2 regions of the Streptomyces sp. Y7 genome follow, and region 2 is predicted to be linked to the other one. Evidence: riboswitches for the same ligand, from Rfam matches in the RefSeq annotation. Region 2 holds a riboswitch; the other holds the start of a gene.
What was found. A riboswitch is a leader RNA that binds a small molecule or an ion and turns the genes downstream of it on or off. The one in region 2 is predicted to bind S-adenosylmethionine.

Region 1 (7,407 bases), on a different contig from region 2:
CGGCGCGGCACGTCCCGGCGCGGCGCCCGGGGCTCCGGGGCCGGGCTCGGGCTGTCGATCGTCCGGGCCATCGCCGAGGCGCACGGCGGCCGGGTGGGGCTGCGCGTCACGGAGGGCGGCGGCGCCACCTTCGTACTGGCACTGGGAGAGGGACACACGTGAACCGGATCCTCATCGTCGAGGACGAGGAGCGCATCGCCTCCTTCGTCGAGAAGGGCCTGCGCTCCAACGGCTTCACCACGACCGTCGTCGGCGACGGCGAGGCGGCGTACGAGTACGCCGTCACGGGCGCCTTCGACCTGGTGGTCCTGGACATCGGCCTGCCCGGCCGGGACGGGTTCACGGTGCTGCGCGAGATGCGCGAGGCCCGGGTGACCGTCCCGGTGATCGTGCTGACCGCGCGGGACTCCGTACGGGACACGGTGGCCGGTCTGGAGGGCGGCGCCGACGACTGGATGACCAAGCCGTTCCGCTTCGAGGAACTGCTCGCCCGGGTACGGCTGCGCCTGCGTACGGCGGCCAGGGCGCCCGAGGTGACGGTGCTGCGGTCCGGCCCGCTCACCCTGGACCTGCGCACCCGGCGGGCCCGGTCCGGGGAGCGGACGGTCGACCTGACGGCCCGAGAGTTCGTGCTCCTGGAGCTGTTCCTGAGGCATCCGGGGCAGGTACTGTCCCGCGAGCAGATCCTGTCGCACGTGTGGGGCTACGACTTCGACCCGGGCTCCAACATCGTGGACGTGTACGTGCGGGCGCTGCGCAAGAAGCTCGGCGCCGAACGGGTCGAGACCGTCCGCGGCGTGGGGTACCGGCTGCCCGCGTGAACTCCCCCTCATGTACCGCTCATCGAGGGCTCACGGCTCGGGTGAACCCTCGATGACGTGACCCTGAACCTCCGTTCGCTCGCGGCCCTGTGCGGGGCGCTCTCGCTGTGCGCGCTGCTGGCGGTGCCCGGCAACTTCGCGGGTCTCGGCGCCGACGCCCGCCTCACCCTCGCCGTGTTCGCGCTGGCGACCTGCGCCTGGATCGCGACGCCGGTCGACGACACGTACATCGCGCTGGGCGCCGGGCTGGCGCTGACGGTGACCGGGGTGATCAGCAGCGACACGCTGTTCGGCACCCTCGGCGACTCCACGGTCTGGCTGCTGATCTGCGCCTTCGTGCTGGCGGCCGCGGTGACCCGGACGGGGCTGGCGGGGCGGGCGGCGGCGTTCCTGGTCGGCGGGGCGCGCACGGTGCGGCAGCTGGTGCATCTGACGACCGCCGCGCTGGTCGTCACGGCGTTCGCGGTGCCGGCCACCTCGGGGCGGGCGGCCCTCGCGCTGCCCGTGTTCCTCGCGCTCGCCAAGGCGCTGGCCGGCCGGCGGCGACTGGTCGTGATGCTGGCGCTGCTGTTCCCGACCGTGATCCTGCTGTCGGCGGTGGCGACCCTGATCGGGGCGGGCGCGCATCTGATCACCGTGTCGGTGCTGTGGCAGGCCACGGGTGAACGGATCGGCTTCACCGAATGGCTGCTGCTGGGGCTGCCGCTGGCCGTGGCCTCCTCGCACCTGGCCGCCGAGGCCGTTCTCCTGACCACCACCCGCCGCACGGACCGCAAGGGCTCCGTGCGCATCACGCCCGAGCAGATCCAGGAGCACAGCGACCACCCGGTCACCGGTCCCTGGTCGCAGGCCGAGAAGCGGTGCGCGCTGCTGCTCGGCACGGTGGTGCTGCTGTGGTGCAGCGAGCCGCTGCACCGGGTGCCGCCCGCGGTCGTGGCGCTGATCGGCGCGGTGGTGGCGGCCTCGCCGGCCCTGGGGACCGTGCATCTGAAGGACGCGCTGAAGACGGTTCCCTGGGCGCTGCTGCTGTTCATGGCGGCGACGATGGCGATGGGCGTGGCGCTCGCCGACTCCGGGGCGGCGGAGTGGCTGGTCGGCGGGCTTCCGTCGGGCGTCAGCCCGCTGCTGTTCCTGGTCGTCGTGGTGGTGATCAGTACGGCGGCCCATCTGGTCCTGCAGTCCCGGTCGGCCCGGTCCTCGGTGCTGGTGCCGTTGGTGGTCGCGGCGGCGGTGGGGGCCGGGGTGAATCCGGTCGCGGCGGCGCTCGCGTCCACCGCGGCGGCCGGGTTCTGCCACACCCTCCCGGCCTCCGCCAAGCCGGTCACGCTCTTCTCCGACCTTCCCGGGACGCCGACGTACACCCCGCGGGACCTGTTGCGGCTGTCCGCCGTGCTGGCGCCGCTGACGGCTGCCCTCGTTCTGCTGTTCGCCGTGGCGGTGTGGCCGCTGCTGGGCGTTCCACTGTGAGTGCCGCGTCAGGCCGTCGGCCGTCTGCGGCGCCGTTGTGGCTGGTCGCGCAGTTCCCCGCGCCCCTCGGGGCGTTGCCTCAGTGCCGCGCCTACATTCGATCTGCCTAGGAGACCTCCGATGCTGACCCGAGTAGTCGTAGCCCCCAGTGGGTTCAAGGAGTCGTTGTCCGCGCAGGCCGCCGCCGATGCCATCGCGGGTGGGGTGCGGCGGGTGCTGCCGGAGGCCGTGCTCGATCTGATTCCGCTGGTGGACGGTGGTGAGGGGACCGCCACCGCCCTGGCCGCCGCGACCGGCGGGCGGCTCGTCGCCCTGCCCGCCACGGGGCCCGTGGGCGAACGCCTCGGCACTCACTTCGCGCTGCTCGGCTCCCGGGACACGGCGGTGGTGGAGATGGCCGCGGTGGCCGGGCTGTCCCTCGTCCCCCGGGCCCGGCGCGATCCGGGTGCCACGACGACGTACGGCGTCGGCGAGCTGATCCGTGCCGCGCTCGACACCGGCGTACGGCGGATCCTGGTCGGGTGCGGCGACTCCGGGACCTCCGACGGGGGCGCCGGCGCGCTCCAGGCCCTCGGCGCCCGGCTGCTGGACGCCGACGGCTTCGAACTGCCGTACGGAGGGCGGGAGTTGACGCGGCTCGCCCGGATCGACCCGTCCGGGCTGGATCCGCGGCTGCGGGGCGTGGAGCTGGTCGTCGCCTGCAATCCGTACAACGTGCTGTGCGGCGAGCGCGGTGTGGCCCGTGTCTTCGGACCGCAGAAAGGCGCGACGCCCGCGCAGGTGGAGGACCTGTCGGCGGGGCTGGAGAACTGGGCGCGCGTCCTCACCCGTGATCTGGGGGTGGTGGGGACGGACCTGTACGGCGGTCCCGGCACCGGGGCATCCGGCGGTCTGGGCGCCGGCCTCGCCGCGCTGGGCGCCCGCCTGCTCCCCCGCTTCGACGTGCTCCTCGACCACCTCGATCTGGACGCCCGCCTGGCCCGCGCCGACCTGGTCGTCACCGCCGAGGGCGCCCTGGACCGCCAGACGCCCCACGGCAAGGTCCCGGCCGAGGTGGCCCGCCGGGCCAAGCTGTACGGCCGCCCGGTGCTCGCGCTGGCGGGCACGCTGGGCGAGGGCGCCCACGACGTGCCCGGCGTCGACGCGTTCAGCGGCATCCTGCCCGCGCCGATGGCCCTGGCGGAGGCCCTGGTGCGGGCCTCCGAACTCCTCACGGACGCCACCGAACGCGCCCTGCGGATGATCCTGCTGGGCGCCCGGCTACCGGCTCACGCGGAGGTGTCCGGCACGCAACGACCGTCCTCGGTGCGGTAGTTCCACTTCGCACCGTCCGTCACGAGCTCCTTGACGGCGTTCACGAACCGCTCGACGTGCTCGTCCGGCGTCCCGGCACCGAAGCTGACGCGGATGGCGTTGAGGGACTTCTCGCCGGGAGCCGCCTCGGGGGCACCGCACTCGCCCTGGGACTGCGGGTCGCTGCCGAGCAGGGTGCGGACCAGCGGGTGGGCGCAGAACAGGCCGTCCCGTACCCCGATGCCGTACTCGGCGGAGAGGGCGGCGGCGAAGTGGGAGCTGTTCCAGCCCGCGACGACGAAGGAGATCACACCGACGCGCGGGGCGTCGTCGCCGAAGAGGGAGAGGATCCGGACCTCGGGCACCTCGGCGAGGCCGGTCCGCACCTTCTCGATCAGGTACCGCTCACGGGCGACCAGGTCGTCGAAACCGGCGTCGGTGAGGGCCTTGCAGGCGGAGGCGATGGAGTAGGCGCCGATGACGTTCGGGGAGCCCGCCTCGTGCCGGGCGGCGCTGTCGTGCCACTCGACGTCGACGCCGCCGTCGGCACGCCGGGACACCTTGCGGCTGGCGCCGCCGCCCGCGAGGTACGGCTCCGCCGCGCGCAGCCAGTCGGCACGGCCGGCGAGCACACCGGAGCCGAACGGGGCGTACAGCTTGTGGCCGGAGAAGGCGACCCAGTCGACGTCCAGGTCACGGACGCTGACCGCGTGGTGCGGGGCCAGCTGGGCGGCGTCCAGGACGATCCGGGCGCCGTGCGCGTGCGCGGCCGCGGCCAGCTCCCGCACCGGCCACAGCTCGCCGGTGACGTTCGAGGCGCCGGTGACGCAGACCAGGGCCGGGCCGTGGCCCCCTTCAACCGACACAGTGCGGTCGGCGAGGGCACGCTCCAGGGTCTCGACGGCCTCGCGGTGGGTGCGCGGGGCGTCGAGGCAGGTGACCCGGGCGTCACGCCAGGGCAGCAGGGAGGCGTGGTGCTCGGTCTCGAAGACGAAGACCTGGCAGTCGGCCGGGAGGGCGGCGGCGAGGAGGTTCAGCGAGTCGGTGGTGGACCGGGTGAAGACGACCTGGTCGCCGTCCCGGCAGTCGAGGAACTCGGCGACCGTCCGGCGGGCGTTCTCGAACAGGTCGGTGGAGAGCTGGGAGAGGTAGCCGGCACCGCGGTGGACGCTGCCGTAGTACGGCGCGTAGGCGGCCACGTCGTCCCACACGCGCTGGAGGGCGGGGGCGCTGGCGGCGTAGTCGAGCGCGGCGTAGGTGACCTCGCCGCCGGTCACCAGCGGGACGGTGACATCACGGCCCAGAACGGGCAGGGGGGCACAAATGGTCTGGACGGAGGCAGCGGTGGAGACGGACATGGCGGAACTCCCGTGAGAGGCATACCGGTCGGGGCATGCGGAGAAAGAGAAAGAAGGTGCGCGGAGGCGGGGCTCGGCGGCCCTATCGCATTCGCTTGCTCACGGAAGACTCCCTCGAACGACCAGGACCCCTGGTTTCGAGAGGGGCCCGCGCTTGCCGTAGACCTCGCTGCCTACGGCCTGGTCTTCACCCGGGGCACCCCGCCACGGACGGAGGGTTGCCGGACAGTCGGCCGGGGCCTCATGACTGTCACTCATGACCTGGTACAGGAACGTACGTGAAATGATCGTCGCCCCGCAACCCGTGTCCGGATCGCGGGACGACATCAGGTGCCCGCTAGGCGTTGCTCGCGGCGACCCACCGCTCCAGCGTCCGCTTCGCGGAGCCCGAGTCGATCGACTCCGCCGCCTTCGCCATGCCGGCCCGGATCTGCTCCGTCAGCGGCCCGTCGCCGGGCTCCAGCGCCACCAGCGCCGCCGCCGCGTTCAGCAGGACGGCGTCGCGCACGGGGCCCGTCTCGCCGTCCAGCAGGCGCCGGGCGACCTCGGCGTTGTAGGACGCGTCGGCGCCGCGCAGGGCCTCCACGGGCACCAGCTCGATGCCGACGTCGCGCGGGTCGAAGGCCTCCTCGGTCACCTTGCCGTCGCGCACGACCCACACCCGCGAGGTGGCGGTGGTCGTCAGCTCGTCGAGCCCGTCGTCGCCGCGGAACACCAGGGAGGAGTTGCCGCGCTCGGCGAAGACGCCCGCGACGATCGGCGCCATGCGCGGGTCGGCGACGCCGACCGCCTGGGCCCGCACCTTGGCCGGGTTGGTCAGCGGACCGAGCACGTTGAAGGTCGTCCGGATGCCCAACTGCCCGCGTGCCGCGGCCACGTGGCGCAGCGACGGGTGGAACTTCACCGCGAAGCAGAAGGTGATCCCGGCCTGCTCGGCGACCTGTGCCACCCGGTTCACGGGCAGCTCCAGATTGACGCCGAGCTTCTCCAGCACGTCCGAGGCGCCGGACGCCGACGACGCCGCCCGGTTGCCGTGCTTGACGACCTTCGCGCCGGTGCCGGCGATGACGATCGCCGACATCGTGGAGATGTTGACGGTCTTCGCGCCGTCGCCGCCCGTGCCGACGATGTCGACGGTCGGCCCCGGCACCTCGATCACGTTCGCGTGCTCGTACATCGTGCGGACGAGGCCGGTGATCTCCTGCACCGTCTCGCCCTTGGCCCGCAGCGCCACCACGAAACCGGCGATCTGCGCGTCCGTCGCCTCGCCGCGCATGATCAGGTCCATCGCCCACGCGGTGTCGTCGGCGGAGAGGTTGCGGCCGTCCAGCAGGCCGTTCAGCAGCAGGGGCCAGGAGCGGCCCGCCGCGGTGTCGCCTCCAGCGGGGGTCACAGCGCTCATAAGCCGCTCCAGGATCAGGTGTCCCGCACTACGGGACGTCAGTCTCAACGAGGTCCACCCTATCCAGCCCCGGGACACGGAGAAGGGCCCCGTCCGAAGACCGGACGGGGCCCTTCTGCCGTGGCGTGGCGTGCGCAGCGATCAGTGGTGGCCGTGGCCGCTCGTGATCTCCTTGTACTCCTCGACCGTCGGCTTGGGGATCTGGCCGTCCTCGCCGTAGTAGGAGCGGCTGAGCTTGGCGCGGAGCTTCTTGGAGCCCTTCACCTTGCGCTCGACGCCGTTCTCGTCGACGGTCGGGCCGATCTCGGCCGGCTTGTACTGCTCGTGCGCGGTGAGCGTGTACAGCGCGTCCTGGCTGAGCGGCTCGTGGACCTCGATGAACTCACCGTGCGGCAGGCGCTTGATGATGCCCGACTCCCGGCCGTGCAGCACCTTGTCCTTGTCCCGGCGCTGGAGGCCGAGGCAGATGCGCTTGGTGACGATGAACGCGAGGACCGGTCCGGCGAAGAAGCTGATCCGGACGAACCAGGTGACCGCGTTGATCGACAGGTGGAAGTGGGTGGCCCACAGGTCGTTGCCACCGCCGACCAGGCCGATCATGTACACCGTGACCCAGGCGACGCCGAACGCGGTACGCGTCGGGGCGTTGCGCGGGCGGTCCAGGATGTGGTGCTCGCGCTTGTCGCCGGTCACCCAGGACTCGATGAACGGGTACAGCGCGATCGCCGCCAGGACCAGACCGAAGAGCACCAGCGGGATGAACACGCCGAGGACCAGCGTGTGACCCCAGAAGTTGACCTCCCAGCCCGGCATGTACCGGACCAGACCCTCGGCGAAGCCCATGTACCAGTCGGGCTGGGCGCCCGTGGAGACCATGTCCGGCCGGTAGGGGCCGATGGCCCAGACCGGGTTGATCTGCGCGATCGCCGCGATCACCGCGATGACACCGAAGACCAGGAAGAAGAAGCCTCCGGCCTTGGCCATGTAGACCGGCAGCAGCGGCATGCCGACGACGTTCTTGTTGGTCTTTCCGGGGCCCGCGAACTGCGTGTGCTTGTGGTAGAAG
Region 2 (7,407 bases):
CTACTACCAGCTGCTGAACGCCCTGCTGGACGACCCGAGAGCCCTGGCCCACGACCCGGTGACGGTGAACCGGCTGCGGCGGGTGCGGGAGGCCCGGCGGACGGAGAGATGAGCGAGGGGTGGGCGACGCCCTCGCTGGATAGGGTCGCTGTATGGCCAGTGACAAGGAAAAGGATCTGACCGACGCCGACCCGGCCGCTCCCACGGCCGCCCTGCCGACCCCCGCGACCGCACCCGGTCGCGACGGGCTCGCCGTGCTCCTCGCCCGGCCCGCGCGGGCCCTGATCGCCCTGGACTTCGACGGGACGCTCGCGCCGATCGTGCCGGACCCGGAGCAGGCGCGGGCCCACCCCGACGCGCTGCCGGCGCTCGCGGCGCTCGCCCCGAAGGTCGCCGCCGTCGCGGTGATCACCGGCCGTCCGGCCGACGTCGCCGTGCGGTACGGCGGATTCGCCGGGGTTCCCGGTCTCGAGCACCTCGTGGTGCTCGGGCACTACGGCGCCGAGCGCTGGGACGCCGTCAGCGGTGAGGTCACCGCGCCCGACCCCCATCCCGGCGTCGCGGCCGTGCGCGCCGAACTGCCCGGCATCCTCGACGCGCACGGCGCCGGGGCCGGCACCTGGACCGAGGACAAGGGGCACGCCATCGCCGTGCACACCCGCCGCGCGGCCGATCCCCAGGGCACCTTCGAGGCGCTGCGCACCCCCCTCGCCGACCTCGCCGTGCGCAACGGTCTGATCGTCGAACCCGGCCGCATGGTCCTGGAACTGCGCCCGCCCGGCATGGACAAGGGCGTGGCGCTGAGCGAGTACGTCCGCGAACTGGGCGCCGAGTGCGTCCTGTACGCCGGCGACGACCTGGGCGACCTGCCCGCCTACGCCGCCGTCGGCGAACTCCGCTCCGAGGGCACCCCCGGCCTGCTGGTGTGCAGCGGCAGCGAGGAGGTCACCGAACTGTCGGAGCGGGCGGACGTCGTGGTGAACGGCCCGGAAGGCGTCGTGCGGCTGCTGCGAGCCATCGCCGACCGGGCCGGCTGACCGGCCGTCCGCTCAGGCGGACGGGCCGGACTGTTCCTCCAGTGCGTGCAACTGGTCCAGGAACCACTGGGCGGGCGGAAGCGCGGTCGCGGCGGCCGCCAGGCGCTTCGAGCGCTCCGCCCGCTCCTCGGGCCGTACGGTCAGCGCCTCGTGCAGCGCCCGCGCCGTGCCGATCACGTCGTACGGGTTGACGGTGATCGCGTCCTCGCCCAGCTCCTCGAAGGCCCCGGCCTCCCGCGACAGCACCAGCGCGCAGCCCTCGTCGGAGACGACCGGCACCTCCTTGGCGACGAGGTTCATACCGTCCCGGATGGGGTTGACCAGCGCCACGTCCGCCAGCCGGTAGGCGGCCAGCGAGCGCGCGAAGTCGTCCTTGACGTGCAGGACGACCGGGGTCCAACCCGGCGTCGCGTACTGCGCGTTGAGCTCGTCCGCCAGCCGCTGCACCTCGGCCGTGTAGTCGCGGTACACGGCCAGGTCCTGCCGCGAGGGGTAGGCGAAGGCCACGTGCACCACCCGCTCGCGCCACTCGGGACGGTCCTCCAGCAGCTGCCGGTAGGCGAGCAGACCGCGCACGATGTTCTTGGACAGCTCGGTCCGGTCGACCCGCACGATCGTCCTGCGGGCGGTGCCGTCCGGGGACGAGCCGATCTCCTCGCGGAGCGCGGCCATCCGCTCCGTCACGTCCGCCCGGTGCGCGCGCTCGCGCAGGAAGTCCGCGTCCGCGCCCAGACCGTGCACGCCGATCCGCGTGCCCCCGAGCCCGTCGGCGAACCGGGCGCAGCACGCCTCGAAGGCGTCCGCCCAGCGCCGGGTGAGGAACCCCAGCCGGTCGGCGCCCAGCATCCCGCGCAGCACCTGCTCGGCGATGTCGTCGGGCAGCATCCGGAAGTACTCCGGTGGCGCCCACGGCGTGTGCGAGAAGTGACCGATCCTGAGGTCGGGGCGCAGCTCACGGAGCATCCCCGGCACCAGCGTCAGGTGGTAGTCCTGCACCAGCACCGCCGCCCCCGGGGCCGCCCGCCCGGCCAGCGCCTCGGCGAAGGCGCGGTTGTACGCCTCGTAGGACGCCCACTGCCGCCGGAACTCCGCGTCGAAGACCGGCTCCAGCGGGGTCTGGTAGAGCATGTGGTGGACGAACCACAGGACCGAGTTCGCGATGCCGTTGTACGCGTCCGCGTGCACGTCCGCCGGGATGTCCAGCATCAGCACGCCGTCCTCTCCCGCCCGCCGCCCGCCACCACCCCTCTGCGGAGGGGCCTCCGGCCCCGCACCTACGATTCCGCGCCGCACCGCCTCGCGGTCGCCGTCGGACAGCGCCGAGCACACCCACAGGGCGCCCGCGTCCGGCCCGATCGCCGACAGCCCGGAGACGACTCCGCCGCCGCCGCGCTTGGAGTTCAGCGAGCCGTCGTCGCCCACCTCGTACGAGACCGGGCCGCGGTTCGACGCGACCAGGACCGTGGCGGCACCGTGCGCACCCGGCGCATCCTGCGTGGAAGCCATAAGCCTCAACCTAGCCCTCCCCGGAAACGCTCAAACGTACGGTTCCGCTCAGTGGGGGGCTCCCGTACGCCCTGTATACGGCCGGTTTCCGGCGTTTACGCGACCTTCCGCGTCGCGTACTCGGCGATCTCCACCATCGGCGGCCGTTCCTCGGTGTCCACGGAGTACGTACGCGGCTCGAAACCGTCCTCCCCACGCTCGAACTGGGTCAGGGACGGCCGCACCAGATGCCCGCGGGCCAGCCGCAGCTGCGCGGTGCGGTAGATCGCGGCGGACATCCGGCCGAGTGCCTGCCCGTCCTGGTGCCGGTGCTTGCGCACCCCCACGTCCACCTGGGCCAGCGCGTCGAGCCCCACCAGGTGCAGCGCGTCGACCAGCATGCCCAGCTCGACGCCGTACCCGACGGGGAAGGGGAGCTGTTCCAGCAGGCTGCGGCGGGCGGCGTACTCACCGCCGAGCGGCTGCACGAAGCCGGCCAGTTGGGGCCAGTGCATGTTCAGCAGCGGGCGGGCCATCAGCTCGGTGACCCGGCCGCCCTGCCCGGCCGCACCGGCGAGCGGGCGGTCGTACATCGCCTTGACCAGGTCCACGCCGGGGTCGGTGAGCAGCGGGCCGACGATGCCGGCGACGAAGTCGGAGGAGAACTCCTTCAGGTCGGCGTCGATGAAGCAGACGATGTCGCCGGAGGTCACGAGCAGGGAGCGCCACAGGACCTCGCCCTTGCCGGGCACGGCCGGCAGGCGCGGCAGGATCGCGTCCCGGTGCACCACCCGGGCGCCCGCCGCGGCGGCGACCTGGGCGGTGCGGTCGGTGGAGCCGGAGTCGACGACGACGATCTCGTCGACCAGCGGAACCTGATGCACGAGGTCGTGGGCGATGACCGCGACGATGTCGCCGACGGTCTCCTCCTCGTTGAGCGCGGGCAGGACGACGGACACCGACTGGCCCGTGCGCTGCTTGGCGGCCAGGATGTGATGCAGCGGGCGATCGGCTACGGACCAGGAGCGGCTGCTCAGCCAGCGCTCCACTTCTTCCAGCACGGTCGGCGGCTCCTCACTGTCGGGACGTTTGTGATCCATCTCGCGGTTCGGACGGCTATCTCAACTGTCCTGGCGTTCGGTTACAGTCTTGAACAACGCGGATGACCATCGCATGTCCGGGGTCAACCGTCGTCCACAACTGCACAACAACCGCATACCGCTCATCCAGAGGGGCAGAGGGATACGGCCCGATGAAGCCCCGGCAACCCTCCAGCCGGTCTCGTAGATCAGTGTTGATCGTTCCGCGAGGCTCCCGGCTAGGGAAGGTGCCAAATCCGTCTCACGGCGAGATGCGTCGTGAGGAAGATGAGGAGAAAGGGCCTCGCCTCACATGGCTGCGCAGACTGTTGCAAGCACCACCGAATCCACCGTAGACCTCGGCCCCGCCGCGGCGCTCTCCTGCCGTGAGTGCGGCCATCGGGTACCGCTCGGTCCGGTCTTCGCGTGCGAGGAGTGTTTCGGCCCGCTGGAGATCGCCTACGACTTCTCGGCCTACGACGCCGAGGAGCTCCGCAAGCGGATCGAAGCGGGCCCCGCGAACATCTGGCGTTACGCGCCGCTCCTTCCCGTCCCGGCCGACGTCGCCGACAAGCCGAACCTGAACCCCGGCTGGACCAAGCTCGTCAAGGCCGACCACCTCGCCGGCGAGCTCGGCGTCGACGCCGGCAAGCTGTTCGTGAAGGACGACTCCGGCAACCCGACGCACTCCTTCAAGGACCGCGTCGTCGCCCAGGCGCTGGAGGCCGCCCGTGCCTTCGGCTTCACCACGCTCTCCTGCTCCTCCACCGGCAACCTGGCCGGCGCCGTGGGCGCCGCGGCCGCCCGCGCCGGCTTCCGCTCGTGCGTGTTCATCCCGCACGACCTGGAGCAGGGCAAGGTCGTCATGGCCGCGATCTACGGCGGCGAGCTCGTCGGCATCGAGGGCAACTACGACGACGTGAACCGTTTCTGCTCCGAGCTGATCGGCGACCCGGCCGGTGAGGGCTGGGGCTTCGTCAACGTCAACCTGCGGCCGTACTACGCCGAGGGCTCCAAGACCCTGGCGTACGAGATCTGCGAGCAGCTCGGCTGGCAGCTCCCGGACCAGCTGGTCGTCCCGATCGCGTCCGGCTCGCAGCTCACCAAGATCGACAAGGGACTCCAGGAGCTGATCAAGCTCGGGCTCGTCGAGGACAAGCCGTACAAGATCTTCGGGGCGCAGGCCGAGGGCTGCTCGCCGGTGTCGACCGCGTTCAAGGCCGGCCACGACGTGGTCCGCCCGCAGAAGCCGAACACCATCGCCAAGTCGCTGGCCATCGGCAACCCGGCCGACGGGCCGTACGTCCTCGACATCGCGCGCCGCACCGGCGGGTTCGTGGAGGATGTGACGGACGAGCAGGTCGTCGAGGCCATCAAGATCCTCGCCCGGACCGAGGGCATCTTCGCCGAGACCGCCGGCGGTGTGACCGTGGGCGTGACGAAGAAGCTGATCGAGAACGGCGTCCTCGACCCCACGAAGACCACCGTCGTGCTGAACACCGGCGACGGCCTCAAGACGCTGGACGCGGTGGCCGGTACGGGGCTCACTGCGACAATTCGTCCCAACCTGGACTCGTTCCGCGAGGCCGGCCTCGCATAGTCGTTTTTCGTCCGCGGGTCGGTGGGGGCTGGTCGCGCAGTTCCCCGCGCCCCTGGGCCCGTTACACCTGACCGGAGGTTTCATCGTGAGCGTCAACGTCCGCATCCCCACCATCCTGCGCACCTACACGGGTGGCCAGGCCGAAGTCGCCGCCGAAGGTGCGACCCTCGCCGAGGTCATCTCCGACCTGGAGAAGAACCACACCGGGATCGCCGCCCGGGTGCTCGACGACCAGGGCAAGCTGCGCCGGTTCGTCAATGTGTACGTCAACGACGACGACGTGCGTTTTGAGCAGGGCCTCGAGACGGCGACCCCGGACGGTGCGGGCGTTTCCATCATCCCGGCCGTCGCCGGCGGCTGATCGAGGCTGACAGAATGACCGATCATTACCATCGGTAACCCAGGTTACTGAGAGTTCATTGAATTGCCCCCTCCGTGAGAGAAGCGGAGGGGGCAATTCTGTGTGGTTGAGCGAGGTACAGTTGGGGAACGTGCCGCCGATCTCCGAGTCGGTTGCCCTTGATTTCTGCCGCAGGCCCGACAAGAAGTAGCCAAAGTGTGCGGGTTTTTTGCGGCTTCTGTTCCTTTTGCCGGGTCCGACTTGACCTGAAGTCAGCGGAATTGTCCCCACATTCCCGACCGGTCGTGCCCGGATTTCTCGTCCGATTGACCTGTTGCAGACGGCAGTTGGGCAGATACATTCAGCCGCGGTCGACGCGTTCCGGCGCACGCCCCCGACCGATGGGGGGTGAGGTCTGACCCGGATCCGCGAAGTGTGGATCTGTGCAAGGGCCAGTAATAGGGGAGTTAGGCATGGCTCAGGGCACCGTCAAGTGGTTCAACGCGGAGAAGGGGTACGGCTTCATCGCGGTCGACGGTGGTGCGGATGTTTTCGTCCACTACAGCGCGATCCAGATGGACGGGTACCGCACCCTGGAAGAGGGCCAGCGGGTCGATTTCGAGATCTCGCAGGGTCAGAAGGGGCCGCAGGCGGACATGGTCCGTCTGGCGACCGGCTGAAGCACGCGTCGACTAACAGCAGCGACGTACTTCTTCGAAGGGCTCGCACCTCCCGGGGTGCGGGCCCTTCGTCGTGTTCAGGGTCCGTTCGTGGCCTGTTCGCCCGGGGCGGACACCGCGCGCTCGCTTCGCGAGCGCGCCTTGCACTCTCCTGGGTCGAGTGCTAATCATTGCGTTAGCACTCTGAAGGTGAGAGTGACAAAGAAGGACCGGGTCGGTGAGGCCCGCAGGCCAGGTGGGGCAAGGAACCACGAGGCAGGCGAGCCGTCCGTCGCGGGCGCGGGCGCGGTCCGAAGGAATCACCCCCAGTCCTGGAGGGACCACTTCACATGGCCAAGATCATCGCGTTCGACGAGGAGGCGCGGCGCGGCCTCGAGCGCGGCATGAACCAGCTCGCGGACGCCGTGAAGGTGACGCTCGGCCCCAAGGGCCGCAACGTCGTCCTCGAGAAGAAGTGGGGCGCCCCCACGATCACCAACGATGGTGTCTCCATCGCCAAGGAGATCGAGCTCGAGGACCCGTACGAGAAGATCGGCGCCGAGCTGGTCAAGGAAGTCGCCAAGAAGACGGACGACGTCGCCGGTGACGGTACGACCACCGCGACCGTTCTCGCCCAGGCCCTGGTCAAGGAGGGCCTGCGCAACGTAGCCGCCGGCGCCAACCCGATGGCCCTCAAGCGCGGCATCGAGCGTGCCGTCGAGGCCGTCTCCGCCGCCCTGCTGGAGCAGGCGAAGGACGTCGAGACCAAGGAGCAGATCGCCTCCACGGCCTCCATCTCCGCCGCCGACACCCAGATCGGCGAGCTCATCGCCGAGGCGATGGACAAGGTCGGCAAGGAAGGCGTCATCACCGTCGAGGAGTCCCAGACCTTCGGTCTGGAGCTGGAGCTCACCGAGGGTATGCGCTTCGACAAGGGCTACATCTCGGCGTACTTCGCCACCGACATGGAGCGGATGGAGGCGTCGCTCGACGACCCGTACATCCTCATCGCCAACTCCAAGATCGGCTCCGTCAAGGACCTGCTCCCGCTCCTGGAGAAGGTCATGCAGTCGGGCAAGCCGCTGCTGATCATCGCCGAGGACGTCGAGGGCGAGGCCCTGTCGACCCTGGTCGTCAACAAGATCCGCGGCACCTTCAAGTCCGTCGCCGTCAAGGCCCCGGGCTTCGGTGACCGCCGCAAGGCGAT

Region 1: another riboswitch for S-adenosylmethionine. It lies ahead of ACGFW6_RS14340 (aminotransferase class V-fold PLP-dependent enzyme); the one in region 2 lies ahead of thrC (threonine synthase).

Annotation. Positions count from the first base shown of each region.
Region 1 covers NZ_JBIDDQ010000004.1:187,130-194,536, reverse strand. The annotation lists gene ACGFW6_RS14360 (ATP-binding protein) at 1-162, shown strand, start outside; gene ACGFW6_RS14355 (response regulator transcription factor) at 159-821, shown strand; gene ACGFW6_RS14350 (SLC13 family permease) at 879-2,288, shown strand; gene ACGFW6_RS14345 (glycerate kinase) at 2,409-3,602, shown strand; gene ACGFW6_RS14340 (aminotransferase class V-fold PLP-dependent enzyme) at 3,557-4,939, opposite strand; SAM riboswitch class IV at 5,085-5,201, opposite strand; gene trpD (anthranilate phosphoribosyltransferase) at 5,277-6,341, opposite strand; gene ACGFW6_RS14330 (cytochrome bc complex cytochrome b subunit) at 6,483-7,407, opposite strand, start outside.
Region 2 covers NZ_JBIDDQ010000019.1:13,390-20,796, reverse strand. The annotation lists gene ACGFW6_RS32740 (DUF3263 domain-containing protein) at 1-112, shown strand, start outside; gene otsB (trehalose-phosphatase) at 153-1,037, shown strand; gene ACGFW6_RS32730 (trehalose-6-phosphate synthase) at 1,050-2,543, opposite strand; gene ACGFW6_RS32725 (glucosyl-3-phosphoglycerate synthase) at 2,639-3,583, opposite strand; SAM riboswitch class I at 3,742-3,896, shown strand; gene thrC (threonine synthase) at 3,915-5,201, shown strand; gene ACGFW6_RS32715 (MoaD/ThiS family protein) at 5,287-5,562, shown strand; gene ACGFW6_RS32710 (cold-shock protein) at 6,015-6,221, shown strand; gene groL (chaperonin GroEL) at 6,551-7,407, shown strand, end outside.